4 regions of the Pseudomonas sp. ABC1 genome follow, and region 1 is predicted to be linked to each of the others. Evidence: riboswitches for the same ligand, from Rfam matches in the RefSeq annotation. Region 1 holds a riboswitch; each other region holds the start of a gene.
The links. Region 1 has a riboswitch for cobalamin ahead of HW090_RS13780 (energy-coupling factor ABC transporter permease). Riboswitches for the same ligand answer to the same signal wherever they lie in the genome.
Positions count from the first base shown of each region.

Region 2: linked by a shared signal. The riboswitch ahead of HW090_RS10445 (ABC transporter substrate-binding protein) and the one ahead of HW090_RS13780 (energy-coupling factor ABC transporter permease) in region 1 are both predicted to bind cobalamin.
Region 3: linked by a shared signal. The riboswitch ahead of HW090_RS06110 (TonB-dependent receptor) and the one ahead of HW090_RS13780 (energy-coupling factor ABC transporter permease) in region 1 are both predicted to bind cobalamin.
Region 4: linked by a shared signal. The riboswitch ahead of HW090_RS02550 (class I SAM-dependent methyltransferase) and the one ahead of HW090_RS13780 (energy-coupling factor ABC transporter permease) in region 1 are both predicted to bind cobalamin.

Region 1 is NZ_CP058349.1:3,145,249-3,153,068, forward strand. Features, by position in the region: partial or broken gene HW090_RS13760 (MFS transporter) at 425-1,669, shown strand; gene HW090_RS13765 (HAD family hydrolase) at 1,735-2,292, opposite strand; gene HW090_RS13770 (MFS transporter) at 2,565-3,893, shown strand; gene HW090_RS13775 (SLC13 family permease) at 3,944-5,746, opposite strand; cobalamin riboswitch at 5,958-6,161, shown strand; gene HW090_RS13780 (energy-coupling factor ABC transporter permease) at 6,216-6,896, shown strand; gene HW090_RS13785 (sce7726 family protein) at 7,236-7,820, shown strand, end outside.
Region 2 is NZ_CP058349.1:2,359,516-2,367,335, forward strand. Features, by position in the region: gene HW090_RS10415 (NAD-dependent epimerase/dehydratase family protein) at 1-115, opposite strand, end outside; gene HW090_RS10420 (OprD family porin) at 423-1,748, opposite strand; gene HW090_RS10425 (DUF1624 domain-containing protein) at 1,948-3,096, shown strand; gene HW090_RS10430 (pseudoazurin) at 3,083-3,535, opposite strand; gene HW090_RS10435 (ABC transporter ATP-binding protein) at 3,541-4,335, opposite strand; gene HW090_RS10440 (iron ABC transporter permease) at 4,332-5,369, opposite strand; gene HW090_RS10445 (ABC transporter substrate-binding protein) at 5,366-6,382, opposite strand; cobalamin riboswitch at 6,517-6,756, opposite strand; gene exbB (tonB-system energizer ExbB) at 7,034-7,820, shown strand, end outside.
Region 3 is NZ_CP058349.1:1,386,643-1,394,462, reverse strand. Features, by position in the region: gene HW090_RS06120 (cobalamin-binding protein) at 1-235, shown strand, start outside; gene HW090_RS06115 (AI-2E family transporter) at 399-1,403, shown strand; gene HW090_RS06110 (TonB-dependent receptor) at 1,513-3,426, opposite strand; cobalamin riboswitch at 3,519-3,720, opposite strand; gene rapA (RNA polymerase-associated protein RapA) at 3,769-6,612, opposite strand; gene HW090_RS06100 (aspartate-semialdehyde dehydrogenase) at 6,769-7,068, shown strand; gene HW090_RS06095 (hypothetical protein) at 7,104-7,265, shown strand; gene HW090_RS06090 (IS4 family transposase) at 7,482-7,820, shown strand, end outside.
Region 4 is NZ_CP058349.1:629,777-637,596, reverse strand. Features, by position in the region: gene HW090_RS02560 (ABC transporter substrate-binding protein) at 1-444, opposite strand, end outside; gene HW090_RS02555 (TonB-dependent receptor) at 444-2,579, opposite strand; gene HW090_RS02550 (class I SAM-dependent methyltransferase) at 2,609-3,385, opposite strand; cobalamin riboswitch at 3,497-3,705, opposite strand; gene ercA (alcohol dehydrogenase-like regulatory protein ErcA) at 4,402-5,565, shown strand; gene HW090_RS02540 (NahK/ErcS family hybrid sensor histidine kinase/response regulator) at 5,549-7,258, shown strand; gene uvrY (UvrY/SirA/GacA family response regulator transcription factor) at 7,397-7,820, shown strand, end outside.

The DNA of each region.
Region 1 (7,820 bases):
TACACGGCGTGGATCCAGACCACCGCGACCCTTGGCCTGTTCCTCTCGCTGCTGGTCATCCTCGGCACCCGCACCTGGCTCGGTGAGGAGGAGTTCGCGGCCTGGGGCTGGCGTATTCCCTTCCTGCTGTCCATCGTGCTGCTGGGTATCTCGGTGTGGATTCGCCTGACGCTGAACGAGAGTCCGGCATTCAAGCGCATGAAGGAAGAAGGCAAGACCTCCAAGGCACCGCTGACCGAGGCCTTCGGTCGCTGGGAGAACGCCAAGGTGGCGCTGGTCGCACTGTTCGGCGGTACGGCGGGGCAGGCGGTGGTCTGGTACACCGGCCAGTTCTACGCGCTGTTCTTCCTGACCCAGACGCTGAAGGTGGACGGCGCCACGGCGAATATCCTGATCGCCCTGTCGCTGCTGATCGGTACGCCGTTCTTCATCCTACGTCGCCGAGCACGCGCCCCATGGCCGACGCGGTTTCTACACGGCGTGGATCCAGACCACCGCGACCCTTGGCCTGTTCCTCTCGCTGCTGGTCATCCTCGGCACCCGCACCTGGCTCGGTGAGGAGGAGTTCGCGGCCTGGGGCTGGCGTATTCCCTTCCTGCTGTCCATCGTGCTGCTGGGTATCTCGGTGTGGATTCGCCTGACGCTGAACGAGAGTCCGGCATTCAAGCGCATGAAGGAAGAAGGCAAGACCTCCAAGGCACCGCTGACCGAGGCCTTCGGTCGCTGGGAGAACGCCAAGGTGGCGCTGGTCGCACTGTTCGGCGGTACGGCGGGGCAGGCGGTGGTCTGGTACACCGGCCAGTTCTACGCGCTGTTCTTCCTGACCCAGACGCTGAAGGTGGACGGCGCCACGGCGAATATCCTGATCGCCCTGTCGCTGCTGATCGGTACGCCGTTCTTCATCGTGTTCGGCTGGCTGTCCGACAAGATCGGGCGCAAGCCGATCATCCTCGGCGGCTGTCTGGTCGCGGCACTGACCTACTTCCCGCTGTTCAGCCTGATCACCCACTACGCCAACCCGGCGCTGGAGCAGGCACAGGCGTCGTCGCCGGTGACCGTGGTCGCGGACCCGGGCGAGTGTTCATTCCAGTTCAATCCGGTAGGCACGGCGAAATTCGTCACGTCCTGCGATATCGCCAAGGGCTTCCTGGCGCGCAATTCGGTGAACTACTCGAACGAAGCGGCGCCGGCCGGCACCGTCGCCAGCGTTCGCATCGGCGAGCGCACCATCGCCTCCTTCGCCGGAGCCGGCTTGCCGGCGGATCAGTTCAAGGCCCAGAGCGATGCCTTCAACACCAGCATGACCGACGCCATCCGTGGCGCTGGCTATCCGGCCAAGGCAGATCCGGATGGGATCAACAAACCGATGCTGGTGCTGCTGCTGACCGTACTGGTGCTGTTCGTGACTATGGTCTATGGCCCCATCGCGGCGCTACTGGTCGAGCTGTTCCCGACACGCATCCGCTACACGGCCATGTCGCTGCCGTATCACATCGGCAACGGCTGGTTCGGTGGTTTCCTGCCGACCACCGCCTTCGCCATGGTGGCGGCCACCGGGGATATCTACTACGGGCTGTGGTACCCAATCATCGTGGCAGTGATGACGTTCTTCATCGGCCTGTTCCTGATGCCGGAGACCAAGGACAGGGACCTGCGCGACTGGCACTGAGGCTTCACCGGGGAGCGGGCTTGCCCGCTCCTGCTGCAAGGCCCCGTCGATACGGGGCCTTCTTTTTATAGGCCCTGTGGCTGGAGCCGGGCCAGGACCCAGGACGAAAAGCTGGGCAAGTCCTGCACTTGAGGCGTGGCGCTGCCTTCGGGCTGCGACCGGTCGAGGGGATTGAACCAGACACTCTGCACGCCGAAACGGCTCGGGCCGAGGGCATCCTGCTCATAGGAGTCGCCCACCATGGCCACACTGTCGAGCGGCACCGCTAATTCGCGCGCCACCACCTGCCAGAAAGCGGCCTGGTCCTTTCGGTGCCCGATTTCCGTGAAGCAGAAGACATGACTGAAATACCGTGCGATGCCCACGCGTGCCAGAGCGGCCTCGACCATCGGGCGTGTCGAGGCCGAGGCATTGGTGGCGATGGCCAGCGGTACCTTGCCCTCCAGCGCGTGCAGGCACTCAAGCGCGCCTTCGATAAGGGCGACCTCTGGCCACTGGGCCATGGGAATGTCTGCGGGGCCGCGTTCCGACATCAGCGTGCCGCCCCAGTCGAAGCAAACGGCACGAACAGGGGCGAGGAGTGGATTCTGGTCGATGGTCATGGGGTTGGCATCCTGATGCATGGCTTCATTCCAGTAGGCGTACAGGAGTGTATGTCAGGGGCCAGGAAGTTTTACCTGGAACATACAGAGGCAGGCGCCGGATCATCCCTGCACCAGTCGTCAGACATGCGCCGTAGAGCCTCCGTGAGCGCTGTCATTCATACAATGGCAGTCGTATCATTGCCGCCCGTCAATCGGGCAGCATTCCTCCATGGAATTGCCAGGCTCCCGATGACGTCGACGCCCACCGTCATGCCGTAATCCATCCATCATTCCTGTCAGGAGAGGCCATCGTGTCTCGGCAGTTGTTCGCGTTAGTGTTGGGGCCTTTGCTGGGACTGTTCATCGTCAGTCTCGGCAATGGGTTCATTTCCTCGTTGACTGCATTGCGCCTCGATGCGTCCGGTGTCTCGGACACCGTCATCGGTGCCGTGTCATCGTCCTATTTCATCGGCCTGGCCCTGGGTTCGATGTTCGGTGATCGGTTGATCAGCCGCATCGGGCATATCCGTGCCTACAGCAGCTTCGCCTCGCTGACCGCAGTGACCTTCCTGCTGCAAGGGTTGTTCTTCGAACCTTGGGCCTGGTTCCTGTTTCGCCTGATCAACGGTTGGGCGATCGTCGGCATCTTCCTCGTGGTCGAGAGCTGGCTGCTGCTGGCTGGCGACCAGAAGATGCGTGGCCGCCTGCTGGCGATCTACATGATCGCGTTGTATGGCTCGGGGATGCTCGGGCAGATGAAGCTGGGGCTGATCGATTCCTGGGGGGCGATGGCGCCCTTCATGGTGGCGGGCATGCTGGGTTCGCTGTCGGTGCTGCCGATGGTGATCCTGCCCCGGGTTTCGCCGGAAGTAGGCCGCATCGAGCCGCTGTCACCCCGGCACCTGCTGCGTATGACGCCTTCAGGGGTGATCGGCTGCTTCGGCTCCGGCATCGCCATCGCGGCGGTTTACACCTTGCTGCCGATCTACCTGCAGCGCGTCGGTATGAGCGTCAGTCAGGTCGGGCAACTGATGGCCAGCGTCATCTTCGGTGCGATGGTGTTGCAGTACCCGGTCGGGCGCTGGTCGGACAAACAGAGCCGGCAAGTGGTGCTGGTGGCGCTGAGTATTTTCTGTGCCGTGCTTTCGCTGTTGATACTGCTGTTGCCGGATAACCAGATCCTGCTGATGGTGCTGCTCTTCCTGCTGGGCGGCGGTATCTTCGCGCTCTATCCGGTGGCGGTCAGCCACTCGGCGGATGGCGCTGCGACGGATGAACTGGTGCGGATGATCCAGGGGTTGCTGCTGATCAACTCCGTCGGTTCGGCCATCAGCCCGCTGATCATTGCGCCGGTGATGAATCACGTCGGCGAAAATGGCCTGTTCTGGTCATTCTTCGTGCTTAACCTGGCCTTGGCAGTCTTCTTCCTCTGGCGTCGCAAGGCGCATCCGGCTCCCATCCCTGTCGCGCCGTTCGAGCCTGCCGCGCAGATGTCACCGGTTGGCGCGGAAATCCGTGTGACCGAGGAACTGGTGCAGGCCACCCAGGAACGCGAGCAGCAGGATGAGCGGGCGGCCATGGCCCAGGATGCGGTTACGGATACAGTGCCTGAACGCCCGGGCAAGTTGTCCGAAGGCTAGGCTTGGCAGGCGTCCAGATCATGGCAGTGGCTTGCCATGATCTGGACCGATCAGGATGCCGCGACGGGAACCAGCGGCCAGGCCAGCGGGATCACGACAATCGCCACCAGCCACATCAGGATATTGAGCGGGATGCCGACGCGCATGAAGTCGCTGAAGCGATAACCACCGGCGTTGTAGACGAAAGTGTTGGTCTGGTAGCCGATGGGCGTGGCGAAGCTGGCACTGGCGGCGAACATCACCGCGGCGACGAAGGCACGAGGGTCTACGCCGAGGTGCGTTGCGACGCCGATTGCGATCGGAGTCATCAAGACGGCGATTGCATTGTTCGACAGGACTTCGGTCGTTATCGACGTGAACAGGTAGAGCGCCGACAGCATGAACAGCGGCCCGGCCCATGGCACCTGGGCCATCAGGTAACTGACGATGAGCGTTACCATGCCGACCTTGTCCATGGCGATGCCTATGGCCAGCATGCCGAAGATCAGGCTGAGGATCTTCCAGTCGATGGCCTTGTAGGCGTCTTCGGTGTCCAGGCAACCCGTGGCGACCACCACGCCGGCGGCGATGATCGCCAGCCCTTCGATGGGCATCACGCCGAAAGCTGCCAGCAACATCACCGAGGCCAGCGCGAGCAGGGCGATCGGCGCCTTCTCACGACGGTAGGCGCGCTCCTGCACGGTGTTGAGGCTGATCAGGTCGCCGTTGTCGGCGAAGCGCTTGATCTGTCCGGGCGTGCCTTCCACCAGCAGCACGTCGCCGAACTGCAACTGGAAGTCGTCCAGGTCGCCCTGCACATTCTCGTCCTGGCGGTGCACGGCCAGCACCACGATGCCGTAGCGCGCCGGCAGGTCGAGGTCACGCATGGGGCGATGGATATAACGCGAATTGCGCCCGACGATGGCCTCCACCAGCAGGGTGTCCTTGTTGCTGATGGTCTCGAAATCCTCGCCCCGGTTGAACGCCAGCTTGCCGCCCGCGCGCAGTTCCACCACGTCCTTGACCTGGCCGTGCAACAGCAGCAGGTCGCCGCCCTGCAAGCAAGTGTCGCGCGAAGGGGAATTGATGCTTTCCTGGTCACGCACCAGCTTCAGCACTTGCAGGCCGCTGTCGCCATTCAGGCGGGCCTCGGCGATGCTCAGGCCGATCATCGGTGAGTCGTGGGGGACCAGCAGTTCGCTCATGAAATTGCGTTCCAGGTTCGGACGCAGCTTCTGCGACAGGCTCTCGCGGTCGGGCAACAGGCGCTGGCCGATGGTCAGCAGGTAGATCACTCCCACGGCGGCGAAGGCCATGCCGGGCAGGGTGATCTCGAACATGCCGAACGGCTCCATACCCGCTTTGCGTGCCACGCCATCGACGAGGATGTTGGTCGAGGTGCCGACCATGGTCATGGTGCCGCCGAGGATGGTGATGTACGAGAGCGGGATCAGCACCTTGGACGAGGCCATGCCGGCACGGCGGGCGAGGGCGATGGCCACCGGGGTGAGGATGATGACCACCGGCGTGTTGTTGAGGAACGGTGAGATCGCCAGCGTGGTTACCGTCAGGCCGATCAGTACGCGGGTCGGGCTGCTACCGACGATCCCGCCGAGCCAGGTGGCCAGTGTGTCGATGCAACCGGTGCGCTCCAGCGCCGCTGACAGCACGAACATGCAGGCGATGGTGGCGGGCGCCGGGTTGGAGAGGACGCTCAGCACCTCATGGGGCGTGAGCAACTGGCTGACCAGCAGGACCGCTACCGCGATCCCTGCGACTAGGTCGGGGCTCCACTTCTCGCGTACGAACGCAAACAGCACCCACCCCATCAGGCAGGCGACAAAAATCAACGGCAGGTCATCGCCGAACGGCATGGGGGCATCCTTAACAGCGCGCGAATCTCGTGTGAGGTATCGGCTTCCGGAACCCGGCTGCCGCGCAAGGCGCGCACGATAATGGCATTAGCCCAGGCACGTCTAAGATCGTTTTATAAGGTGCATATGCTGCATGGTTATTTGCGGCGATGGCGGATAACCGCAAGCCCCTGGGCAGGGCCATTCGCCCCTGTCTTTTCAGAATGTTGCCAAGTAAGGTTATCGCGATGGTCCGGTTTTGCCTGTGGCGAGCCGGTAAAAAGGGAACAGGGTGCGGCGATGAGACGCCAATGCCCTGGCTGCCCCCGCAACTGTAAACGGTAAGCGACGCTCATATGCCACTGGCCTGCCAGCCGGGAAGGGAGCGAAGCGCAGGCCGTGAGCCAGGAGACCTGCCATCCGCTCGAACGGGCATCACGCTCGCTTTCTTCCCCTGACGATCGCGCGGTGGGCGCGGCAAGGACATCACATGCATATCGAACCGGGCGTCGTCGAAGGCGCCAAACTGGGTCTCAGCTACATGACGGCAGTGGGTGGCCTTGGCCTGACTGTCAAACTGGCACGCGATGCTATCCGCGACAATGGCGGCGCTACTGCACTGCTGTTGCGCAGCTTGCTGACCACCGTTCTGGTGTTCTGCTTCTTCGAGGTCTTGCCGCACCACCCTGTCGGTGTCTCGGAAGTGCACCTGATCCTCGGCTCCACGTTGCTACTGCTGTTCGGCGCGGGCGCCGCTGCCATCGGCCTGGCCGCCGGTTTGCTGTTGCAAGGCCTGCTCTTCGCGCCCTTCGACCTGCCCCAGTACGGCATGAACGTCACGACTCTACTGGTGCCCCTGTGGGCCATCAGCCAGTTGGCCAAACGCATCATTCCGGCAGGCACCGCCTACGTCGATACCTCCTACAAACAGGCACTGGCACTCTCCACCGCCTATCAGGGCGGTATCGTCGCCTGGGTAGCGTTCTGGGCGTTCTATGGCCACGGCTTCACCACGGAAAACCTGGCCGCCGTCGGCACCTTCGGCCTCGCCTATATGAGCGTCATCCTGCTCGAACCCCTGGTAGACCTCGGCGTCCTGGCCGCCGCCAAGGCATTGGCGCGCTATAGCAGGGGGAATCTGTTCAATGTGCGGTTGCATCAGGCTGCATAGAATATGCGCCCATGCAGCCGATACGAAAAAGCCGCGCAATGCGCGGCTTTGAAGATGGTGGGCCCACACGGACTCGAACCGTGGACCAAAGGATTATGAGTCGCCTAGCCGGATCGCAAACCAACAGGAGCCTATCGTAAGGTACCGAAGGTGGAGGAAGCTCAAGCTCAAGCTGCAAGCGGGTTTGGCGAAGGTAAGCGAAATTTAGACAAGCTGCCTAGCGTACCGCTATTGTACCGAAGCGAGGTGATGAGGGAAGGGGTATAATGGCATCCTGGCCACACCAGCATAGGGCTTCCTTCCGCTGGTCAGAAAGGAATAATCGAAGAGTTTGATGGGGTGAACAGCGTCATGCAGGCAGAGAGTCACGTTCAGGCGGCAATCGCGAGGATCTTCTCCTCTGCCGTCTTTCGGGAACTCGTAAGAGACGGTCGCTCGTCCCTTTTTGCGCGGCTGGTGCATGAGATCTATCGCGAAGCAAGCACCTGCCCATGGAGTGTCGGAAGATTCTTTGATGAGTGTTTCAATTTTTTGAAACGCTCAGACCTCCGGAACGAATATGCTTATAAATCAGCTATCATTCAGAAAATCTTGCTGGGCTCTCACTCCCTCAATACAGCTTCTATCGTTGATGAATTTAGAGTAGGTGGGAATAAGGCTGATCTCGTGATGCTTAATGGAACCTCAAATGCGTTTGAGATTAAGTCTGAGAGAGATCGTCTTGATAGATTGTGTGCACAAGTCTCATCGTACAGTGAAGTGTTTGCAGAAGTCACGGTGCTTTGTGCTGAAAAGCACTTGAGGGCAGTCCAAGATACTGTGCCAGACTTTGTCGGGGTGTCGGTCCTCACTGAGCGTTTTCAAATCTCAAAAGTTCGGAAAGGAGTGAACGATCCTGAACGGACTAATTCTGTCTCTATATTC
Region 2 (7,820 bases), 790 kb from region 1:
GTGCCGTCGTATCGCGGCGCAGGCCATGGATACGCCAATCCGCCAGGTGTGGCTGGGCGGCCAGGCGCAGGCCCAGGTCGCCGCAGCCGGCGATCATCAGAACGGGAGCTGTCATTCGTGGAGTCCGTGCAGGTTGGAAGCGAGTAGCGGTCGCAGGCTGCAAGCCGTTGCGGGGTTAGTCTACGGGGAATCCGCCTCTTGCTTGTAGCCTGCCGCCGTTCTCAGAACCTGTTCACGATCTGCTGCGCGTCGGTACTGCTGCGTTAAAAACAGACTCGGAATGCTCATTTACAACTCGTAAACTCCGCTTGATTCGCTTTGCTCACCCTGTGGGCCAGCCTGCGGCTGTTACTCCGCTACGCTACGTTTCTCGCCTGTTTTTGCCTTGCAGTCCTCTAGCTCGCGAGATCGTGAACAGGTTCTCAGAACCCTCCCGCCAACGGATACTCGACCGCCAGGCGGATCTGGTCGGCGTCGATCTCGGCCTGGGCGCGGTCGCCACGGTGCATGCTGTGGCGCAGGAACAGCACCAGGCCCTTGGCGGCACCTTCCTGCACCGTGTAGCGCAGGTTGAGGTCGCGTTCCCAGTGCTTGCCGTTCTCGCCGTAGCCCAGCCAGGCGTAGCTGCCGGTCGGGTCGACCTTGCTGCCGTCGATGCCGCTGCCGCGGGTGTAGGCGGCGCCGAAGGTCAGGCCCTGGATGCCCAGGCCCGCCAGGTCGTAGTCGTAGCGCAGTTGCCAGGAGGCTTCGTTGGGGGCGTTGAAGTCGGAGAGTTGGGAGGCGTTGGAAATCCAGATGGCACCACGGGTGACGTAGTCGAAGGGCGTGTCGCCGTCGACCTTCTGGTAGCCAAGGCCGAATTTGTGGTGGCCGTGCTGGTAGCCGAGCAGCAGGCTGCCGGTGGTGTTGTCCACGTCGCCGGCGAGTTGGCGGCCGGTATCGGTGCTGCGGTACAGGTGCCATTCGGCGCTCAGGCCGCGGCCTTCGGCCAGTGCGTGACTGTAGTAGCCGCCGAGGTAGTGGCTGCGCCAGGTGTTCTCGAATTCCCCGGTGTAGGCCGTCAGGCTCAGGCCGGGCAGGCCGCTGTAGCTGCCGCCGACGAAGCTGAAGGCGTTGCCCAGTTTCATCGACGGATTGGCGTAGTTCACCACCAGGCGGTTGTTGTTGCTGCGTGAGTTGCGGTCCGCCGAGCCGGTGAAGTGCCCGGCGTGCAGGTTGAGGGCGCTGAATTCGCGGCTGTTGAGGTACCAGCCTGTGTGGGTTTCCGGCAGCAGGCGGCTGTCGGATGAGGAGAAGATCGGCGTTTTCACGCGCTGCTCGCCGTAACGCAGCAGGGTCGAGGACAGCTGCGCCTTGATCGCCGCGCCACCGCGCGCCACATCATTCTGGTCATGGCCGTCATTGTCCACCGGCAGGTGGCGGATCTTGCCGGCCCGACCGCCACCGCCATCGAGTTTCTGCGCCAGGTACAGGTGGGCATCCACACCAACCCCCACGGTGCCCTGGGTGAAACCCGACTCGAACTGGCCCATCAGGCCATAGCCGAATTCCTCGGCCATGCCGTTGCGCTGGGCACGTGGCACCAGGGCATTGCGTGCACCGTTGCTACGGCCGCCGTGCTTGTAGTCGCGTTGTTCGTAGAGCAGCCGGTTGAACAGGCTCCAGCGCGCATCCTCGGTGAAACCGTTGGCCTGTTGCTGGGTGCCGGCCTGGGCGGTGGACAGGAAGGGGGCCAGGCAGAGGGCCATTCCGGTGCTGATGAATCGTTTATTTCTCATTATTTGTTCATTCCTGTTGTGTAAGGCGAGTCAATGTTGTGCGTATGCAGTGCCCGTGGCGTACGGTTCATGGCCATCAGGTGTGGGCTCGCAGGACGTGTACCGGTTGTTGTCGTGTTTTGTATTGATATAGTATTTCATATCTTTATTGCCTTCCGATCCTGACTCCATGACCAACGCCCCCACTACCCGGCTGCTCTCCATCGACGCATTGAGAGGGCTGGTGATTCTTTTCATGTTGCTCGACCACGTGCGCGAAACCTTCTACCTGCACATGCAGGTCGGCGACCCGATGGACGTGGCACAGACCGATCCCTTCCTGTTCTTCAGCCGGACTCTGGCGCACCTGTGCGCGCCGGTCTTCGTCTTCCTTACCGGCCTGTCTGCCTTCCTCTACGCCGAGAAGTACCAGGGCGCGGCCCAGGCCTCGGCGTTCCTGTTCAAGCGCGGGCTGTTCCTGGTCCTGCTGGAGCTGACCCTGGTCAACTTCGCCTGGACCTTCCAGTTCCCGCCCAGCGTCATCTACCTGCAGGTGATCTGGGCCATCGGCCTGAGCATGCTGGCGCTGTCCGCGCTGGTCTGGTTGCCCCGCCCGCTGCTCGCCGTCCTCGGCCTGCTGATCGTCGCCGGGCACAACCTGCTCGACGGCGTGCACTTCCCGGTCGAATCAGCGCTGCACATTCCCTGGGCCGTGCTGCATGACCGGGGCTGGATCGAGGTTTCCGACGCCCTGCGCCTGCGCACGTCCTACCCGCTGCTGCCGTGGATCGGCGTCATCGCCCTCGGCTACGCGGCGGGCCCCTGGTTCGCCCGCAGTGCCAGCGCCCCGCGACGTCAGCGTCTTCTGCTGGGCGCGGGTTTCGCCGTGCTGGCGGGCTTCGTCGCGCTGCGTCTGGTCAACGGCTATGGCGAGAAACCCTGGATCGTCGGTGAAAACGCCCTGCAGACCCTGATGAGCTTCTTCAACATCACCAAGTACCCACCTTCGCTGCTGTTCATCGCACTGACGCTGGGCCTTGGCCTGTTGCTCCTGCATGCCTTCGAGCGCCTGCAATCGCAGCGGGCGGTGCGGGTACTCGGGGTGTTCGGCGGCGCGCCGATGTTCTTCTACCTGTTGCACCTCTATGTGCTGAAGTTTCTCTACCTGGCCTGCGTGGCGATCTGGGGCCTGAACCAGGGCAGCTACTTCGGTTTCGACTCGATGCTCGCCATCTGGCTGTGCAGCATCCTCTTGTCCGTCGCGCTCTACCCGCCGGTGCGCTGGTTCGCCGCGCTCAAGGCGCGGCGCCGTGACATCGCCTGGCTCAAATACCTGTAGCCGCCTTCGCCTGCTCGACGATCCTGGCGAAGCGCTCGGCGGCGCGGTTCGGCAGGCCGGCAGGCACCGCCAGTTGATCCAGGCCCGGTTCGCCGACCTGGATCAGCATCACCATGCCCATGGCGTAGTGCGGGATGCACTGGATGCCGTAGAAGCCCGGCTGCTCCAGCGTCACTTCGATCTCTTCGTTGATCCGGCCCTTGAAGGTCGCCGCGCCCTCCGGGTGGAAGCCGGGGATGCTGGCGGCGTTGTGGGTGCTGTGGCTGGCGATGAATTTCACGCTGTCGCCCGGTGCGACCACCAGGTATTCCGGTTCGTAGACCATGGCCCCGCTGGCGCCACGGTTGAGCATCTTCACTTCATGGACTTCGGCCCAGGCCGGTACGCAGGCCAGGGCGAGGGCGCCGAACAGGGCGGCGTGTCTCAGGGGGGTACGCATGTCTTCTATGCACTCCGAGGGGCAGTGAGGGGTTGGAAACGAATGACGCGGCTGCCGTCATAGGGGTCGGTCAGGTAGCGCGCCTCGACCCCGAATACCTGGCGCAGGCAGTCGGGGGTCAGCACCTCTTCCGGTGCGCCGAGGGCCACCAGGCGACCGCCCGCCATCACCCCGACGCGGTCGCAGCCGAGAGCCTGGTTGAGGTCGTGCAGGGCGATCAGGGCGGTCACCGGCAACTGGTGCACCAGGCCGAGGATGGCGATCTGGTGCTGGATATCGAGGTGGTTGGTCGGCTCGTCGAGCAGCAGCAGTTCGGGTTGCTGCGCCAGGGCGCGGGCGATGTGCACGCGCTGGCGCTCGCCACCGGACAGGGTGTTCCATACGCGATCACGCATATGGCCCATGCCGACCGCCGCCAGGGCCTCGGCGACGATGGACGAATCCTCCGCGGACCAGGGCTGCAGTGCCGACAGCCAGGGTGTCCGGCCCAGTTCCACGGCGTCGCGCACGCAGATCGACTCGGCGGTTTCCGCGTGCTGTTCGACGAACGCCAGGCGCTGGGCGACCTGGCGCCGTGGCAGGCGCGTCATGGGCTGGCCTTGCAGGTACAACTCGCCGGCACTGGGCGTGCGCAGGCCGGCAAGCACCTTGAGCAGAGTCGACTTGCCCGAGCCGTTCGGACCGATCAGGCCCAGGGTTTCACCGCGTCGCAGCGCCAGGGAAATGCCCTGGATGATCGGCGTGCCTTTGACGCGCCAGCCCAGCTCGCGGCATTCGAGGAGGATGTCGTCCTGGCTCATGCCGAGCGCCCCCGGATCAGGATCAGCGCGAAGATCGGTGCGCCGATCAACGCTGTGATCACACCGATCGGCAGTACCTGGCCCTTGATCGCGGTGCGTGCGATCACGTCCGCGCCGACCAGGAACACCGCCCCGGCGAGGGCGCTGATTGGCACCAGGCGTGCGTGGCGAGCGCCTGTCAGCAGGCGTGCGGCATGGGGAATCACCAGCCCGACGAAACCGATCGCGCCGACGATGGACACCATCACCGCCGTCGCCAGTGCGGCGATGGCGATCAGCAAGGCCTGTACCCGGCGCACCGGCACGCCGAGGGCCGCCGCCGAGTCGCTGCCGAAGGTGAAGGCATCCAGCGCACGAGCGTGCCAGATGCAGACGAGGGTACAGGCCAGCGCCACCGGCAGGGCCAGGGTCACGTCATGCCAGCGCACGCCGCTGAGGTTGCCCAGCAGCCAGAACATGATGCCGCGTGCCTGTTCGGAGTTGGCCGACTTGGCGATCAGGAAGGCGGTCAGGGCGTTGAACAATTGCGAGCCGGCGATACCGGCCAGGATGATCTGTGCATTGCCGCTCAGAGCGCCGCGTCCGGCTGCTCGCGCCAGCATGGCGACCAGTGCGAAGGCGGCGATGGAGCCGATGAAGGCGCCCAGTGACAGCGACACCGCGCCCGCCCCGATGCCGATGATCGCCACCAGTACCGCGCCGGTCGAGGCGCCGGCGGAGATGCCCAGCAGGTAAGGGTCCGCCAGCGGGTTGCGCAGCAGTGCCTGCAGCACCACGCCGGAGATCGCCAGGCCTGCGCCACAACTGGCGGCCACCAGGGTGCGGGTCAGGCGATAGTTCCAGACGATGCCCTCGTCGATCGGGTCGAGGACGAAGCCCATGCCCAGCAGCTTGTTGCCCAGCACCTGGAACACCACTGCCGGCGGGATGCTGGTTTCACCGATGGCGACGCCACCGATCACCACCACCAGCAACAGTGCCGACACCCAGAGGGTGTGCAGCAGGCAGTGGCGCAGCAGGGGAGCAAGGGTCATTTGGACAGGTCGAGCTCGCCGATGGCCTTGGCCAGTTGCTCGATACCGTCGATGGTGCCGATCGAGGCCTGCATGTCGTTGGCGTCGAGAATCACGATGCGGTCGTTCTTCACTGCATCCATGTGCCGGGTGACCGGGTCGCTCTTGAGGAATTCCAGTTTCTTCAGGTAGTCATCGGCCGGGAAGCGGCGGCGGTCCATGCGGGCGATCACCAGGACGGTCGGGTTGGCCTTGGCGATGGTTTCCCAACCGACGGTCGGCCACTCTTCGTCGGATTCGATGACATTGCGCAGTCCCAGCGTCTTCAGCATGAGGTCGGGCGTGCCTTTGCGGCCCGCGACGTAGGGGTCGATATCGAGGTCGGCGCTGGAGAACCAGAACACGGCGGAAACATCGCCGAGCTTGCGTTGTTCGACACTGTGGCGGGCGTCGTCCAGGCGCTGCTTGAGGTTGGCGACCAAGGCATCGCCGCGGTCACGCACGTCAAAGATGGTCGACAGCTGTTCGACGCTCTTGTAGATCGAGTCCATGCTGAACGGCTGCAGGCGCGTGCCGTCGGCGCCGGTCAGGTTGTCCTTGCCTTCACAATCGGAGGGCAGGATATAGGTGGGCACATTCAGCTCATGGAACTGCTCGCGAGTGCCGACCACGCCCTGTTCGCCGACCATCCATTCGAACTGCACCGGCACCAGGCCGGGGCGCTTGGCGATCACCGATTCGAAGCTCGGGTCGTTGTCGGCCAGGCGCTCGACTTTGTCGTTCTGCGCCTTGTAGGCCGGCTTCACATCGTTGAACCAGAGCGAGGTGCCTGCCAGGCGATTACCAAGGTCCAGTGCATAGAAAATTTCCGTGCCGGCCTGGCCGATGGTCACGGCCCGCTCGGGAGCGGCGCTGAAGGTCAGGGTGTGGCCGCAGTTCTCGATGTTCAGCGGGTACTGGGTCGGCGTGGCGGCCAGTGCCGAGGCGCAGTGGCCAAGCACGGCGCCGGCGAGGACGAGACGGGATAGCAGCATGGGGTTCTCCAGGCGAGCGGATGGCGGTATTCCGGCAGGCGCAAGGAGAAGGGTTCAAGGCGGACGGGACGGATCACGGGTGTGCGTGCCAGGTCCAGCGCCGGCCAAGGCTCTCCCTCCCGGACACCCCGCCGGTCAGTTCGATTCGTGCCGGCAGGTCTCCTGACTGGCGCTTCATTGCATCACCACAGCCTTCCCGGAGCATGCTCCAGTGACATATTTCGCAGTGATGCCAAGTGCCTACAGTTGCGGGGGCAGTTCCATTCGATGGCTGTGACCGGGCGTGCTTGCAATTGCAAGGATGACGCCAGGCCGTCAGGCCACCATGGATTCCCTATTAATTCCTGGTGGAAACCGGCGGGCGCATCTTAATGGATATGTGGCGGGTGCCCTATCCCTATTTGCGAACGAGGTTCGCGGAGCGCTGTAACGGCGCTGTAGTCAGGGCTTCATAAGGTGCATGGGAGTGGTTCGTGCTGCGATTCTGGCTGATTTCCCACCCCCTGTTCAGGTACGCTAATGACTTCGTGAAGGAAAATTAATTTTATTCCTTTAATGAACGATAACTATTTGCGATAATTACCGCTTGCTCTGGCTCGTCGAATCCTATTCGAGCCACTGTCCGTCCCGCTCAGATCAGGTGTGGCCCGCATGAAATCGATCTTCTCCCGCGCCCCGTTCAATAGCGCAGCTCTGCGCATGTTCGTGGCTGTTCTGCTTACGCTGTCACTCGTGCCCGCAAGTCAGGCCGATGAAACGACGCCGGTTGCCGCACCTGCCGCCAATGAGGCACCTGCCGCTTCCTCTGGTGAAGCGCCAGCGGTTGATCCGCTTGCCGCAGGTAGCGTCGCTGCCGCGCAGAATGGCGAGGGCACTGTCGAGGGTGCTGCGGACGTCGATGGCGAGGCTCTTGACGAAACCGGCACCTCTGAAGCTGAAGAGGCCCTGGCAGAAGATGAACTCTCCGCCGGCTTCGCCCATGACCTTTCCCCGTGGGGCATGTACCAAGGCGCGGATATCGTCGTCAAAGCCGTGATGATCGGTCTGGTCATCGCCTCGATCATTACCTGGACCATCTGGGTCGCCAAAGGCCTCGAACTTATTCGTGCCAAGCGCCGTCTGCGCGGCGAAGTCGGTGCCCTGAAGCGCGTCAGCACACTCAAGCAGGCTGCCGACCAGGCGCGTGCCCAGAACAGTTTCAGCACACTGCTGATCGAAGATGCCCAGGAAGAGCTGAACCTTTCCTCCAAGAGCACCGACAAGGATGCCATCAAGGAGCGCGTCAGTTTCCGCCTCGAGCGTCTTGTCGCCGCCAGTGGTCGCAGCATGAGCCAGGGGACTGGCGTGCTGGCGACCATCGGTTCGACGGCTCCATTCGTCGGTCTGTTCGGTACCGTGTGGGGGATCATGAACAGCTTCATCGGCATCGCCAAATCCC
Region 3 (7,820 bases), 1.8 Mb from region 1:
TATATTCGACGATCTGCAATTGCCCGCCCCACAGGTGAACATGGAGGCCGTGCTGGCGCGCGATCCCGAGGTGATCCTGGCGGGCAGTGGTGCCCAGTTGGAGGTATGGACGGCCTGGCCGCGGTTGTCGGCGGTGCGTGAGGGGCGTCTGTTGCAGGTGCCGGACAAGGGATTGGAGCGGCCGAGCTTCCAGATGCTGGGGGCTATCGAGCAGTTGTGTGATGTGATGCGTTAGGTTCCGTGCGGAATGTGTCGAGAGAAGATCGTGTCGAGAGTCGGGCGGAAATGCCTGTTTGCTGTGGATAAGGCAGTGCTTTCCCACCATTTTCGACGCAGTTGTCTTTGTTCGAGGCTTTTCGGGCGGACCTTGTGAAGTCCACTTTTCTTTGGCAGGTCCCATGAAGCCATTTTCCGCGTTTCAGATTGCCAGTGCAGCGATCATCGGTGTCGCGTTGCTGCTGGTATTGCCGTTCAAGTTGCTGCCTGCGCTGATGGCGGGGCTGCTGGTACATGCGCTGATCAACAGCCTGACGCCGCTGCTGCAACATATGTTCGCCGGGCATCTTGGGCGTGTGCTGGCGGTGGGGCTCTTGAGCGTGGTGGTCATTCTCGGCCTCGGCCTGATATTCGCCGGTGCGTTTTCCTTCATCCTGCATGAGGTGAGCAACCCGGGGCAGTTGCTGGGCAAGCTGATGGGGCTGATCGACCGCGCCAGGGCACAATTGCCCGATTCGCTGGTGGCCTATCTCCCGGCCAATGTCGATGATATCCGCCAGACGCTCTACGACTGGCTGCGCGGGCATATCAGCGAGCTGCAATTGCTGGGGCGCGGCGCGGTGCACCTGTTCGTGACGGTGTTGATCGGCATGGTGCTGGGGGCCGTCATCGCCTTGCAGCGCATGCCGGCGCCCGAGAGCCTGAGGCCGCTGGCCGGGGCGCTGCTGGAGCGGGTGGGGCTGTTCGTCATGGCCTTTCGCAACATTGTCTTCGCCCAGGTGAAGATTTCGCTGCTCAACACGCTGTTCACCGCAGTCTTCCTGGTGGTCGTGCTGCCGTTGTTCGGTGTGCACTTTCCGCTGGTCAAGACACTGATCCTGGTGACCTTCGTCGCGGGCCTGCTGCCCGTGGTGGGTAACCTGATTTCCAATACGGTGATCTTCGTCGTTGGCCTGTCCTTGTCCATCTGGATCGCCCTGGTGGCCCTGGGGTATCTGGTGTTGATCCACAAGGTCGAGTATTTCCTCAACGCGCGGATCGTTGGCGCCCAGATCAAGGCCAAGTCCTGGGAACTGCTGCTGGCGATGCTGGTGTTCGAGGCGGCATTCGGCCTGGCGGGGCTGGTGGCGGCGCCGGTCTACTATGCCTATCTGAAGAGTGAGTTGAAGGGGCAGGGTTGGGTCTGACAGGGTACAGGCCATCTCTCCGCCCCTCTCCCATGAGTGGGCGAGGGGCGAAGAGTGGAGGGCGTCGGGTGCGATTCCCGATGCGCTGGGCGCACCCCACGGGCTCTTGTCAGAAGCGGTAGCCGACGCTGAGCTGGATGTCTTCTTCCGCCGCCGGATAGCGACTGGTCTTGCTGGCGAAGCCGTCGTAACGCTTGCCGGTGAGGTTGTTCAGGCGCAGGCGCGTATTGAACTGGCGATAGTCGTAGCGCAGGGCTGCGTTGAACAGGGTGTAGCTGCCTGCCTGGCCTTGCGTGTTGGCGTCATCCCCGGAGTAGTAGCGCTTGCCGGTGTAGACCGTCTCCAGGTAGCCCTTGAGTCCGGGCAGGAGCTGATAGGCGACATGGGCACTGGCGCTGTGGCGAGAGACCCAGGGCACCTGCTGTCCCTGGAAGGTGCCAGCCCGGTACTCGGCGTCGGTGAAGCTATATTGGGCGCCGACGCTGAGGGCGTCGCTCAACTGGCGCTCGCCTTCCAGCAGGAGGCCTTTGCGCAGGGTCTTGTCGAGGTTGATATTGGCGCCCGAGCCGGGGCCGTAGGGGCCGTTGGCGAAGGGGTCGTACATCAGCTCGTTGTCCAGGGCCAGGCGATACAGCGTGGCCTGGTAGCGCTGGCGCTGGTCCTTCCATTCGATGCCGGTTTCCCAGGAGTCGCCAGTCTGCGGCTTGAGGAATACCACCTCGGGCGCGGTGAAGGCGTTCTCGTCGACATTCGCCCAGCGCAGCACGTCTTCACGCTTGATGAAGGTGCGCAGGTTCGGGTCGATCTGCCAGCTCAGGCCGATGCTGGTGCTGCCCTCACGGTCCCGGTGCTTGCGGTTTAGGCCGTGGTTGTCGTCGTCGACTTCACTGGCGCGGTAGCCGAGGGTGGCAGTCAGTTCGTCATTGAACGTCTGGCTGAACTGTGTGTACCAGTCACGCAGGGTCTGGCGGGTCAGGGTGGCGCTCCAGGAGGCACGGTTCTCGTAGTCGCTGGTGACATGGTCGTGGCCCAGCAGCCACTCGGCCTGGCCCAGGCGATTGTCGAAGCGGCCGGTCAGGCGTGGGCTGAAGGTTTTGGTGCGGGTGTCCTGGGTGTAGTCGGAGCCTGGCCCCCAACTGCCAACACCATCCTGGTCGCTCTCGCTGTAGTCGAAGTTCAGGCCCCAGATATCGCCCAGGCGCTGTTCGAGGGCGAAGCGGTGCACCTGCGTCTTGCTGTCGAACCAGGCCTGCGAGTTGCTGAACTTGCGGTCGAGGCTGCGTTGCGCACGGGACATGGCGTTGGGGTAGAGCAGCTCGTCGTCGACGGTTTGGTATTCGTAGAGCGCATGGCCGCTGGCATGGTCATAGCGCAGGCGGCCGAAGGCATTGCTGTAGTTGCCGTTGTTATGGTCGCGGTAGTTGTCGGTGTTGCGCGTCTCGCCACTGGCATACAGCGAGAAGCCTGCCCCCAGTTGCTGGCTGACATGCCCGCGATAGGCTTCCAGGTCATGGCTGCCGCGACTGGCCTCCAGATAGGCCTCATTGTGCTGCGGCGTGCGGGTGATGATATTGATCACCCCGCCCACGGCCTGGTCGCCATAGAGCACGGTGCCGGCGCCTCGGATGATCTCGATGCGCTCGATATTGGCCAGGGGCACGCTGTTGAGATCGGGACCGGCCAGGCTGGGCTGGTTCAGGCGGCGGCCATCGACCACCACCAGGGTGTTGTTCGGTGCATTTTCGCCAAAGCCGCGCAGGCTGGGCATGGCACGGTTGCCATCGCCCATGGTGTCGCGGATCTGCAGGCCGGCCTGGGTGCGCAGCAGGTCGAGCAGGTTGTTGCTGGCGCTGGATTCGATCTGTTCCCGTGTGATCACGGCAACGCTGGCCGGGGCCGGGTTCTTCAGGTCGGTCGCGCGGGTGATGACCGTGGGGGCGAGTTCAAGTGGATCATCCTCGGCAACGGCGTGCGCTGCGAGGGGCAGCAGGCTGATGGCCAGGGCAAGACGGGACAGTTTCATCGGGTAAATCCTCAAAAGAGCGTAATGCTTTTGAGGAGGGCAGGAGCAGGCGCCCGGACGCGCCGGAGCCTGATGGTGCTGCCCTCCGCAACACCAGTGGGTTCCATGCAGGCCGGTCTCCGGGCTTTCGATCCATCCGCTCGCCTTCCCACACCGGGGTGCAGTGGCGCATGAGCGGGTGCCGAGGGTCAGTCGTGATCGATTACCGTTGCGGGGGCAGCGCCGGCCTTGCCAAGGGGCTCACCGGCTTCCCGTTTAATGCCCAGGGGGCACACCTGCAGGGATTTGAAGCGTGCGCACGATAAGGCCTGGACCTTATGTGCGCAAGGGATGGGCAGTGCTTCAGCCGGCGACCAGTACGCGGATCGCCTCCAGGCGCAGCGCGGCTTTTTCCAGCATGGCCAGGCCGTCTTCGCGCTGCTTGCGCAGGGCGTCGATTTCACTGTCGCGTACGCTCGGGTTGACCGCCTTGAGGGCGATCAGGCGTGCCAGTTCTTCATCCAGGTCGGCCGTCAGGCGATGCTGTGCTTCGCTGACGCGCTTGGCGTGGCTGGGCGCGACCTTGCCTTCGGCAACGGCGATCTGACGCGCCAGGATGTCGCGCTGTGCCTGGATGAATTTGTTGGCGCTGGCGCGGGGGACACTTTCCAACTGGTCGTTGATGGTGTCGAAGGCGACCTTGGGCGCGAGGTCGTTGCCATTGGCATCGAGCAGGCAGCGAATCGCCAGCGGTGGCAGGAAGCGCGCCAGTTGCAGGGCACGCGGTGCGACCACTTCACTGACGAACAGCAGCTCCAGCAGCACGGTCCCCGGCTTGAGGGCCTTGTTCTTGAGCAGCGCCACCGCGGTGTTGCCCATCGAGCCCGATACCACCAGGTCCATGCCGCCCAGCACCATCGGGTGTTCCCAGGTGATGAACTGCATGTCTTCGCGCGACAGCGCCTGGGCGCGGTCGTAGGTGATGGTCACGGCCTCGTCGTCGCCCAGCGGGAAGCTGGCATCCAGCATCTTCTCGCTGGGGCGCAGGATCAGGGCGTTCTCGGAGTGGTCCTCACTGTCGATGCCGAAGGCGTCGAACAGGCTCTCCATGTAGATGGGCAGGCTGTACTGGTCGTCCTGCTCTTCGATGGCTTCGACCAGGGCCGCGCCTTTCTCGCCGCCCGCGGAGTTCAGTTCCAGCAGACGGTCGCGACCGTTATGCAGCTCGGCCTCCAGGCGCTCGCGCTCGCCACGGGCCTCCTCCAGCAAGGCCTGGAAGGGGGCTGCCTCGGCATCATCGAGCAGGGCCAGCAGTTGCGGGCCGAAGCGATGTTGCAGGGCGTTGCCGGTCGGGCAGGTGTTGATGAAGGCGTTCAGGGCCTGGTGGTACCAGAGGAACAGTCGCTCATGCGGGCTGCTCTCCAGATAAGGCACGTGCAACTGGATGGTGTGGCGCTGGCCGATCCGGTCCAGGCGGCCGATCCGCTGCTCCAGCAGGTCCGGGTGGGCCGGCAGGTCGAACAGGGCCAGGTGATGGGCGAACTGGAAGTTGCGCCCCTCGCTGCCGATTTCCGAGCAGATCAGCACCTGGGCGCCAAACTCTTCGTCGGCGAAGTAGGCGGCGGCGCGGTCGCGTTCGAGGATGCTCATGCCTTCGTGGAAGACCGTGGCCGGGATGCCGGAGCGCACGCGCAGGGCATCTTCCAGGTCCAGGGCGGTCTCGGCGTGGGCGCAGATCACCAGCACCTTGTGTTTCTTCAGGCTCTTGAGCGTGTCGATCAGCCACTCGACCCGTGGGTCGAAGTTCCACCAGCGCGTTTCGGCTTCGCCCTGCTGGCTCTGGAAGGCGACTTCCGGGTACAGCTCCGCTCGTTCGCTGTCCGCTTGCGCCGCGTATTGCTCGGGGAAGGGCAGTGGGTAAGGGTGCAGCTGGCGCTCCGGGAAGCCTTGCACGGCGGCACGGGTGTTGCGGAACAGCAGGCGGCCGGTGCCGTGGCGGTCCAGCAGCTCGCGCACCAGGCGCGGAGCGGCCTCGGCATCGCCCTGGTTGACTGCGTCGAGCAGGCTGCGCCCTTCATCGCCGAGGAAGTCGAGGATGGTCTGCCGTGCCTGGTCGCTCAGGCGGCCCTGGTCGAGCAGTTCCTGCACCGCCTCAGCCACGGGTTGGTAATGGGCGCTTTCGGCGCGGAAGGCTTCCAGGTCATGGAAGCGGTTCGGGTCCAGCAGGCGCAGGCGGGCGAAGTGGCTGTCCAGGCCCAGTTGTTCCGGCGTGGCGGTGAGCAGCAGCACGCCAGGGGTGACCTGGGCCAGTTGCTCGACCAGTTGGTACTGCGGGCTGGCGCCTTCGGGGTGCCAGACCAGGTGATGGGCCTCGTCTACTACCAGCAGGTCCCAGCCTGCGGCGAACAGCGCATCCTGTGCCTGCTCGTCGTCCTGCAGCCATTCCAGCGCGACCAGCGCCAGTTGTGTGTCTTCGAAGGGGTTGCTGGCATCGCTCTGCAGGAAGCGCTCTGAGTCGAACAGGGCCACTTCCAGGTTGAAGCGCCGGCGCATTTCCACCAGCCATTGGTGCTGCAGGTTTTCCGGTACCAGGATCAGCACCCGGCCAACCCGGCCGCTGAGCAACTGGCGATGGATCACCAGGCCGGCCTCGATGGTCTTGCCGAGGCCCACTTCGTCGGCCAGCAAGACGCGCGGGGCGATGCGGTCCGCGACTTCGCGGGCGATGTGCAACTGGTGGGCGATGGGTTGCGCACGGGCGCCGGCGAGGCCGGTCAGCGTCGATTGCGACTGGGCACTCAGGTGCTGCAGGGTGTGGTAGCGCAGGCTGAACCAGCTCAGCGGGTCGATCTGCCCGGCGAACAGGCGGTCGCTGGCCAGGCGGAACTGGATGAAGTTGGAGAGTTGCGTCTCGGGCAGGGTACGGGCTTCGTTCTGGGTGTCCAGGCCGTGGTAGATCAGCAGGCCGTCGATGTCGTCGACCTCGCGGACTGTCATTTTCCAGCCTTCGAAGTGGGTCACTTCATCGCCAGGCACGAAGCGCACGCGGGTCAGTGGCGCGCTGCGGGTCGCGTATTGTCGCGTTTCGCCCGTCGCCGGGTAGAGCATGGTGAGCATGCGTCCGTCCTGTGTCAGGACGGTCCCCAATCCCAGTTCCGCTTCGCTATCGCTGATCCAGCGTTGTCCTGGTAGATACTGCTGCGCCATGCTGCCTCCCGCAGTGAAAAAAGCCGCTTATGGTAACGGAACACTGCCCACAGGGCGATGAAATATGCCACTGTAGCCAGGCTGAAACCCGCGCTTGCCCGATGACTCCAATGATTATTACGGGCATGTCGTCCCGTTGCCGCCCAGGAGATCGATATGCTGCCTCCTATTCCGTCCGGGGTGATCCAGGTCACCGCCCAGCAGGACATACCCAAGCCGCGCCCGGACATTCCGCCGGTCGTGCCTGCGCAGCCGAGCTCTTCGGAGAGCAACGTCGGCCTCGATCAGCGTAATCCCTATGAGGCGGGAGAGCTGCTGCGTGAAGAGCAGCAGAGGCGCCAGCGCCGCGCCCGTGAGAGGGTGGCTGACGAGGAAGAAGAGGAGCCAGCCCCCGAGCAGCCCGGCGATGCCGATGAGCTGCCGCGTCAGGGCGTATGGGTGGATATAGAAGTCTGAAGAGAAGACCCGCAAGAGAGACCGAGCGTGCCCGCATGAGCAATGATGAAAAACTGATCGATTTCAGCGCCGAGCGTGCCAGGCGCATCCATGACCTGAATGACCAGCGCCTGGATGAAATGCGCCGCGCCTTCGAGAAAGCCCTGCCCCTGGGCAAGACCAAGAAGCGCAGCAAGAGCAAACCGAAGAAGCGCTGAAAGCCATTCTTTCGATCTGTCTGGTGGGCGCTGGCAAGGCCGGTGGCGCCCGCATGCGGGGGACCCAGGAGCGCGGTGTTGCGGCCACCGCATGGATTCCCGCCTTCGCGCACTGCTGTCCGGTACGAATTTTGCGGTCGATGTTGAAAGGCTTGTGAAACCTGGGAGTACGGCTTAAACCGTAGAGCGCCAACTCAATCTCGCAGGTTTCACAAGGTGTTCAGAATAAGCCGGTTCCACGATCTACTCAAAGCCCTCCCACGTGGTGTATTTGATCGCGCTGTCGTTCAGCAAGACGCGGACAGTCACAGCCGACGCTTTACAAGCTGGGATCACCTAGTTGCGATGCTATACGCCCACCTGTCTGGGGCCGGCAGCCTGCGTGAGCTCGAGTCCAGCTTCAATAGCCAGCCCAATCACCACTATCACTTGGGAACGTCTGCGATCAGGCGTTCAACACTGGCCGAAGCCAATGGGAGACGCTGTCCAGAGGTTTTCGCCCAAGCGGCGCAGTACCTGATGGCGTGCACCAGTCGGCAACAACGCAGGGACACA
Region 4 (7,820 bases), 1.5 Mb from region 1:
GGCGCTGCCGAGCAGGCGGATATTCGCCATGACCGTGTTCAGGTCGCGATGGTCGAGCACCAGCGCCGGAATGCCGATGCGTTGCAGCGGCTCGACCAGCGTCGCGGCCTGGCGTGCCGGGGTCATCACCACAAGGTCTGCGCGCAGGCGTGCGATCGCTTCCACGGAGAACCCCAGGCGACCGCCGACCTTGGCGCGCTCTGCGATCTCCGGCGGGTAGCGGGTGAAGGCCTCGACACCGACGATGGCATCGCCAGCACCGATGCCGTTGAGGATTTCGACGTTACTGGCAAAGATCGCGACGATGCGCCGGGGCTTGGCGGGGATTTCCACCTGGCGACCCAGCGCGTCGACCACCAGGCGTGGAAAGCCCTGGCTGTCGACGGGCTGTGCCAGCGCGATGCCGCTCAGCAGCATCAGCCACAGCGGCCAGATACGCGGCATCAGAAGCGGTAATGCGCGCCGAGGTACAGCTCGCGTCCCGGGTTGCTGTTGCCCAGGCCGCCGTTCGAGGCTGCCGGGTCGGCGCTGGTGGAGTGGTTGCCGGTGGCGATGAACAGCGAGCTGCGGTCGATATCGAACAGGTTGTTGATGCCCGAGAACAGCGACAGGTCGCGGGTCAGCTGGTAGTTGCCACGCAGGTTGAAGACCCAGAACGACGCTTTGCGGTGCACGTAGTTGGCATGCGGTTCGCCCGCCGGGATCAGCAGTTTCTCTTCGGTGTTGTAGAAGATCGGCCCGCGCAGGATGGCCGTCAGGCCCAGGTCCCAGGCGTTCTGCCGGCCATAGATCAGGCCCAGGCTGGCCTGGTGCTGGTACATGCGCTGGATCTGGTCGCGGTGCGTGCCGATGAGGGTGCTCGAAGCGCCCCGGTCTTCCATGTCGAAGTTCCAGATGCCGCTGGCGTTCAGCCGCAGTAGCTGTTCGCCCTGTAGGGCCAGCGCGTTGGCCAGGTCGTATTGCCATTGTGCTTCGAGGCCACGGATCACCGCATCGCCCTGGCCATTGGTGTACTGGCTGACCGTGCTGCTCAGCGGTCGGGTGGTGATGCGGTCGCGGATGCGGTTCTGGAACAGTGCCAGATCGAAGAACTGGTTGCCGTGGGCGACGGTCAGGCCGGTTTCGAACTGCAGGCTGGTTTCCGCCTTCAGGCTGGCGTTGCCCAGGGTCTGGGTGCCGCTGGTGGTAGTGAAGTCGGCCGCCAGTTCGCCGGCCAGTGGAGCGCGGAAGCCAGTGGAGACGCCCGCACGCAGTTTCAGCCAGTCGAGTGCCTGGAAGGCGGCACCAAGGCTGTAGGTGACGTCATTGAAGCTGCGGGTCTTCTCCTCCAGCAGTGGCATGTGATCGGTGGCCACGGTGGATGAGCGGCCATAGCTGTAGCGGGCGCCGCCACGCAGGGTCAGGCGATCGTCCAGCAGGCGCTGGATCAGCTCGGCATAGAGGGCGGCGGAGAGGTCGTCGGAGTTGATGTCGTAAGGCGCGGCCTGGCTGCTGGTGGAGCCGCTGACCGAGACACGGAAGCGCTCATTGCGCAGCTTGCTCTTCTCCAGGTCGACGCCTAGCAGCAGGTCGGTGCTCGGGCCCAGCAGAATCTGGGGCGTCAGCCTGAGGCCGTAGCCACTGAGCTTGCGCTCGATGTTGTCCTTGCTGAAGCCGGCGGCGCCGCTGCTCTGGCGTTCCGAGCCCCAGTGCAGGTCGTCGACGTCGCGGAAGGCATAGGCCTGGGCCGCCCAGTTCATCCAGTCGCCGACGCGCGCGGTCCAGTTGGCCTCGATGGACTGGTTGTAGCGGTTGTCGTAGTTGTTGTAGTCCCACTGCGAACCCCGGAAGCCGGCATCGTAGATGCCGTCGGAGCGCAGGGTCAGCTCGAAGCGCTGGTCGTCGCCGGCGTCGTAGCCGAGGGCGAGCAGGCCGCCACGGCGTTTCCAGGCGGTGTTGTGCTGGGTGCCGTCATCGCTGCGGTAGTCGCTGCGGCGCCCGGCATCGAAGCCGATGTAATAGTCCAGCGCGCCGAGCATGCCGCTGCTGTACAGCGAGCCCTGGCCCAGCCCCCAGGAGCCGGCTTGCAGGGTGGCGCCGTTGCCGCTGGTGTTGCGCCCGTCACGGGTGATGATGTTGACCACTCCACCGATGGCCTGGCTGCCGTAGATCACCGATGCCGGGCCGCGGATGATCTCGATGCGCGCCACCTGGGCTGGCGACAGCTTGGAGATGTTCGCCGTACCCGAGCGGCGGCCGTTGACCAGTACCGTCACCTGGCTGCGGTAATCGCGGCCCTGGCCGTCGGTGGAGCCGCCACGGATGTTGATCGAGGTCTGCCCCGGCGTCCATTCGCTGAAGAAGCCGACGGCATTCTCGGCCAGCAGGTCGGTGAGGCTGCGTGCCGACGAGCGCTCGATCTGTTCGCTGTCGATGACCTGGACCGTGGAGGTGGTGTCCCTGAGGGACTCATTGGCGCGCGGCGCGCTGATCAGCGATGAGTCCATCTGCAGGATGCCGGGGCTGCTGTCCGCCACGGCAATGCCTGCCATGCCGAACAGCAGAGGCAGGCTGCCAAGGGTGATACGTGTGTAAGGCATGTGGTGTCCTCTGTCTTCGAGTCGCGTGGTCAGGCGTGCCAGATCAGCGTGGCGGCACATTTGGGGGCGCTGGCCAGCCAGCCGCCGGGAACTTCCTGCAAGTGTTCGCGCAGGTGGGCGTGCAAGTGCCGCAGGCGCTGTTTGTCCAGGGGGCCGAGCTTTTCCTGGAAATGCGCCAGGGCATCGTCGTAGTGGGGAAAGACGGTCGAAAAGCGCCAGTGGGTGAAGTGAATGGCGTCCGGACGCAGCCGTTCGCCGAGGTCGTCCAGCACCAGCAGGTGGCCGGGGGTGGTGTCGCTGCCGTGCAGAGAGGCGGGCAGGAAGCCGGACAGGCAATAGGTGCGCGGGCCTTCCTGGGCCGGCACGTTCCAGGCCAGGGCTCGGCGTGCCAGGGGGCGGACATGTTCGAGAAGGTGGCGTGCCTGGCCGTCCGCCACCGGGATATTGGCGCACAGCACCACCTCGGCGGGCGCCAGCGAAAGACGGGGGATGTCTTGCCACAGGCTGTCATGCAGGCGCAGCTCGATACCTGGCGTTCGGGCTGCGAGAGCGCTGATGCAGGTGCGCATGTAGGCGTTGGGTTCCAGGGCTGTCCAGCGTCCGCTGTCTTGCAGCAGTGCCTGGCCGAGCAGGCCGGAACCTGCGCCGATGTCGAGCAGGTCGCCACAGTGCCCCAACGTCTGGCGCAGGGCTGTACCTACCGTGGACAGGTAGTCGGACGCCGCCAGGTGTTCGGCATAGAAGGCGGCCTCGCGGTCACTCCAGACCGAGGTGGCAGGCGGCGCAGCAGGGGATGGCGTGGGCATCGTGATTCCAGTTGCACAGGATGGGGCCTGGCAGCCGGGCAGGGGATGTGCGCAAGGGTGGGCGGTGCGGGGAATGGCCTGCCCATCGGTCTGCGCCCGCCCACCGCGGGTTGCCGTTCGTTGGAATCAGGCCGGTCTCCGGGCTTGCGAGGGGCATGGAACATTCACCTTCCCATGCCGGCTGGCACAGTGGTCTGTCGAATGTTTCGCTCGCTTACCGTTGCGGGGGCAGCGCCGGACTGGTCAATGCAGATGACGCACCGGCTTCCCGTTTAACCCCATGCCGCAAGACATGGGACACCTGAAACAGTCGGGCATCTGAACATCGCCGGCCGGTTACGTCAATCGGTTGTGCCAGGCCGGATCTGAAAGCAGAAAGGCCACTTCCGCAAGGACGGAAGTGGCCTTTTAACTGGTACCCGAGGCCGGACTCGAACCGGCACGCCTTGCAGCGGGGGATTTTCTTACCACTTCGACTTTCGCCGCCGTCGCGTCCGTTGGAACGCTGCGTTCGTGGTCTGGAGCACGCCTTCACCCTAGCCATCATTCAGCCGTAGGTGCCCGCCGTCTGCTCTCTACACCTTCCCGGTCGCGGGACCGGGCTTGGCTCGGCGTTGGCTCGGATACCGTGATATCCAGGGCGTTCGCCGAGTTTGACGGGCTTCACCTCAGGGGTTTCCCCTTGAGGGCTCAAATGTTCAAGTCCCCTGTGTCTACCATTTCACCACTCGGGCAAGCGGTTGCAACATCCGGCGGCCTTCCGTTCTCGAAACTTCATTCGGGAACGTGTTGCATTCTCGGCCGGATCGTCGCGGCGCAGGACTATAACCACAGGGTAGGGCTTGCGCAAGCGAACCATGGCGGTGCGTCCGTTCGATCATGCCGGAGCGCTGCCCGGAACGGAGGCGCCAGGCAAGGGGGGAAGTGGTCGTCCGGACACAACCTTGGTATGCATTGCAATGGTTGAGCAATGCAGTAGGCTGTGCCGACCGTTACAAAATAATAAAGAGCGTTACATGAGCCCGGACATCAGCTTGCAGCGCAAATTTGTTTCTCCGGAAATCATTTTCGGTGCCGGTTGCCGCCACAGCGTGGGCAATTGCGCGGCCAATTTCGGCGCGCGCAAGGTGTTCCTAGTGTCCGACCCCGGCGTCGTCGCGGCGGGCTGGGTGGCGGACGTACAGGCCAGCCTGGAGCGGCAGAACATCGCCCATTGCCTGTTCACCGATGTTTCACCCAACCCGCGTACCCATGAAGTCATGCATGGCAGCGAGGTGTATCGCAGCGAAGGGTGCGACGCCATCGTCGCGGTCGGTGGCGGCAGCCCGATGGATTGCGCCAAGGGTATCGGCATCGCCGTCGCCCATGGGCGGCCGATCACCGAGTTTGAAGGTGTGGACACGCTGCGTGTGCCCAGTCCGCCGCTCATCCTCATCCCGACCACGGCGGGCACCTCGGCGGACGTGTCGCAGTTCGTGATCATCTCCAACCAGCAAGAGCAGATGAAGTTCTCCATCGTCAGCAAGGCCGCGGTGCCCGATGTGTCGCTGATCGATCCGGAAACCACGCTCAGCATGGACCCGTTCCTGGCCGCCTGTACCGGGATCGACGCGTTGGTGCATGCCATCGAGGCATTCGTTTCCACCGGGCACGGCCCGCTGACCGACCCCCACGCGCTGGAGGCCATGCGGCTGATCAATGGCAACCTGGTGCAGATGATCGCCAACCCGCAGGACATCGCCCTGCGCGAGAAGATCATGCTGGGCAGCATGCAGGCCGGCCTGGCGTTCTCCAATGCCATTCTCGGCGCCGTGCATGCCATGTCCCACAGCCTGGGCGGCTATCTCGACCTGCCGCACGGGCTGTGCAACGCCTCGCTGGTGGAGCATGTGGTGGCCTTCAACTACAAAGCGGCACCGGAGCGCTTCAAGGTGGTGGCGGAAACCTTCGGCATCGACGTGCGCGGCCTGACCCACGTGCAGATCCGCAATCGCCTGGTCCAGCACCTGATCGAGTTCAAGCAGTCCGTGGGTTTCCGCCAGACGTTGAGCCTGCACGGGGTCTCGGTGTCCGATATTCCGATGCTGTCGAAACACGCCATGCAGGACCCGTGCATCCTGACCAACCCGCGTTCGTCGACACAGCGTGATGTCGAGGTCGTCTATGCCGAAGCCCTCTGACGAGCAGCAACAGGCCCTGGCCGGCCTGCTCGGATTGGGCACCCATTCGGCGCGCAAGAGCCACTACCCGGAGTTGCAGGCACGGCTCGAAGAGCTGGAGGAAGAGCGCAACCGCTACAAGTGGCTGTTCGAGCATGCTGTTCACGGCATCTTCCAGGCCGGCTTGCAGGGCGGCATGCGTGCGGCGAACCCGGCGCTGGTACGGATGCTGGGCTATGAGTCGGTCGAGCAGGCCATGTGCGAGCTGAGCAAGCGCTCGCACAACCTGTTCGTCGGTGGGGAGGCCGAGCTCGTCAGCATCCGTCGGACGTTGAGCCAGGAGCGAGGCCTGTTCGGCTATGAAACGCGCCTGCGTCGCAAGGACGGCAGCGCCATCGACGTGATGATGAACCTGCTGCTGAAGCCGGGTGACGAGGCGCTGGTCGAAGGGTTCGTCGCCGACATCACCGAGCGCAAGCAGGCCCAACTGCATCTCATGCAGCTCAATGAGCAACTGGAACTGCGTGTCGCCGAGCGCACGAGTGAGCTGCGCGAGGCGCGTGATGCCGCCGAGGCGGCCAACCTCAGCAAGGACAAATACCTGGCAGCGGCCAGCCATGACCTGTTGCAGCCCCTGAATGCCGCGCGGCTGCTGATCTCGACCCTGCGCGAGCGCAGCCTGCCCGTGGCCGAGCAGACACTGGTGGAACGTGCCCACCAGGCGCTCGAAGGGGCCGAGGACCTGCTGACCGATCTGCTGGATATTTCCAAGCTGGATCAGAGTGCGATCAAGCCGGATATCCACGACTACCGGCTGGACGAGATCTTCCGCCCCTTGTTGTCGGAGTTCCAACCGGTCGCCCAGGCCAAGGGGCTCGAACTCGAATGCTATATCCCGGCCGTTACCATCCGAGGTGATTTCCGCCTGCTGACCCGCATCCTGCGTAACTTCCTCAGCAACGCCTGCCGCTACACCGACCAGGGGCGTGTGCTGCTGGGCGCGCGCAAGCGCAATGGGCACGTGCGCCTGGAGGTCTGGGACACCGGCCGGGGCATCGCGCCGGAGCAGATCGAGTCGATCTTCCTGGAGTTCAACCAGTTGGGGGTGCAGAGAGCTGTGGAGCGGGCAGGGGTCGGGCTTGGCCTGGCGATCGTCGAGCGTATCGCGAAGATGCTCGATTACCGGATCGAAGTGCTGTCGCAAGCCGGGCATGGCTCCATGTTCAGCGTCCATGTGCCGTTGGGGCAACCTGTGGATGAGCCGCAGGCCGGGTTTCCGGCGCTGGTGCCGGTGGTGGGTGACCCCCTGCCAGGGCGCCGCTTGCTGGTGATCGACAACGAGGTCAGCATCCTGCTGAGCATGCGTGCCTTGCTGGAGCAGTGGGGCTGCGAGGTCCTGACGGCGACGGATCGGCAGGAAGCCTTTGCGGTCCTGGCGTCACGGGCGCCCGACCTGATACTGGCCGACTACCACCTGGACCTTGGTGTGACTGGCTGGGACGTGGCACAGAGCGTGCGGCGCCACTTCGCCAGGGCGATACCGGTGGTGATGATCACCGCGGATCGCAGCGACCAGTGCCGCCAGCAATTGCAGGGCCTCAACGTACCCGTGCTGAACAAACCGGTGAAGGCTGGCAAGATGCGTTCGGTCCTGAGCCATCTGGTGCAACGACGCGAAGTGCTTGCGGAACCGGACCCAGGCAGGGTTTCATAACCCTTATTCAGGTAGGGTAATGCTTCCCGGCAACATGGACGCCGTGGAGGCGGGCATTCCCCCCTGGCGGTCTGCTACAGTCTCCTGCGCAGGCCATTTGCTCTGTCCAGATTCAATTGCGTACAACGAGGTATCAGCTTGATTAGGGTGCTGGTGGTCGATGACCACGATCTGGTACGCACGGGAATCGCCCGTATGCTGGCCGATATCACAGGGCTTGATGTCGTCGGTCAGGCCGAATCCGGCGAGGAAGCGATCAGCAAGACCCGCGAGCTCAAGCCCGATGTGGTGCTGATGGATGTGAAGATGCCAGGCATCGGCGGCCTGGAAGCCACGCGCAAACTGATGCGCAGTCATCCGGACCTCAAGGTGATCGCGGTCACGGTATGCGAGGACGATCCTTTCCCGACTCGGTTGTTGCAGGCTGGCGCCGCGGGTTACCTGAGCAAGGGTGCGGCACTGGATGAAATGGTGCAGGCCATCCGCAAGGTCTTTGCCGGGCAGCGCCACATCAGTCCGCAAATCGCTCAGCAACTGGCACTCAAGCCGTTCCAGTCGTCAG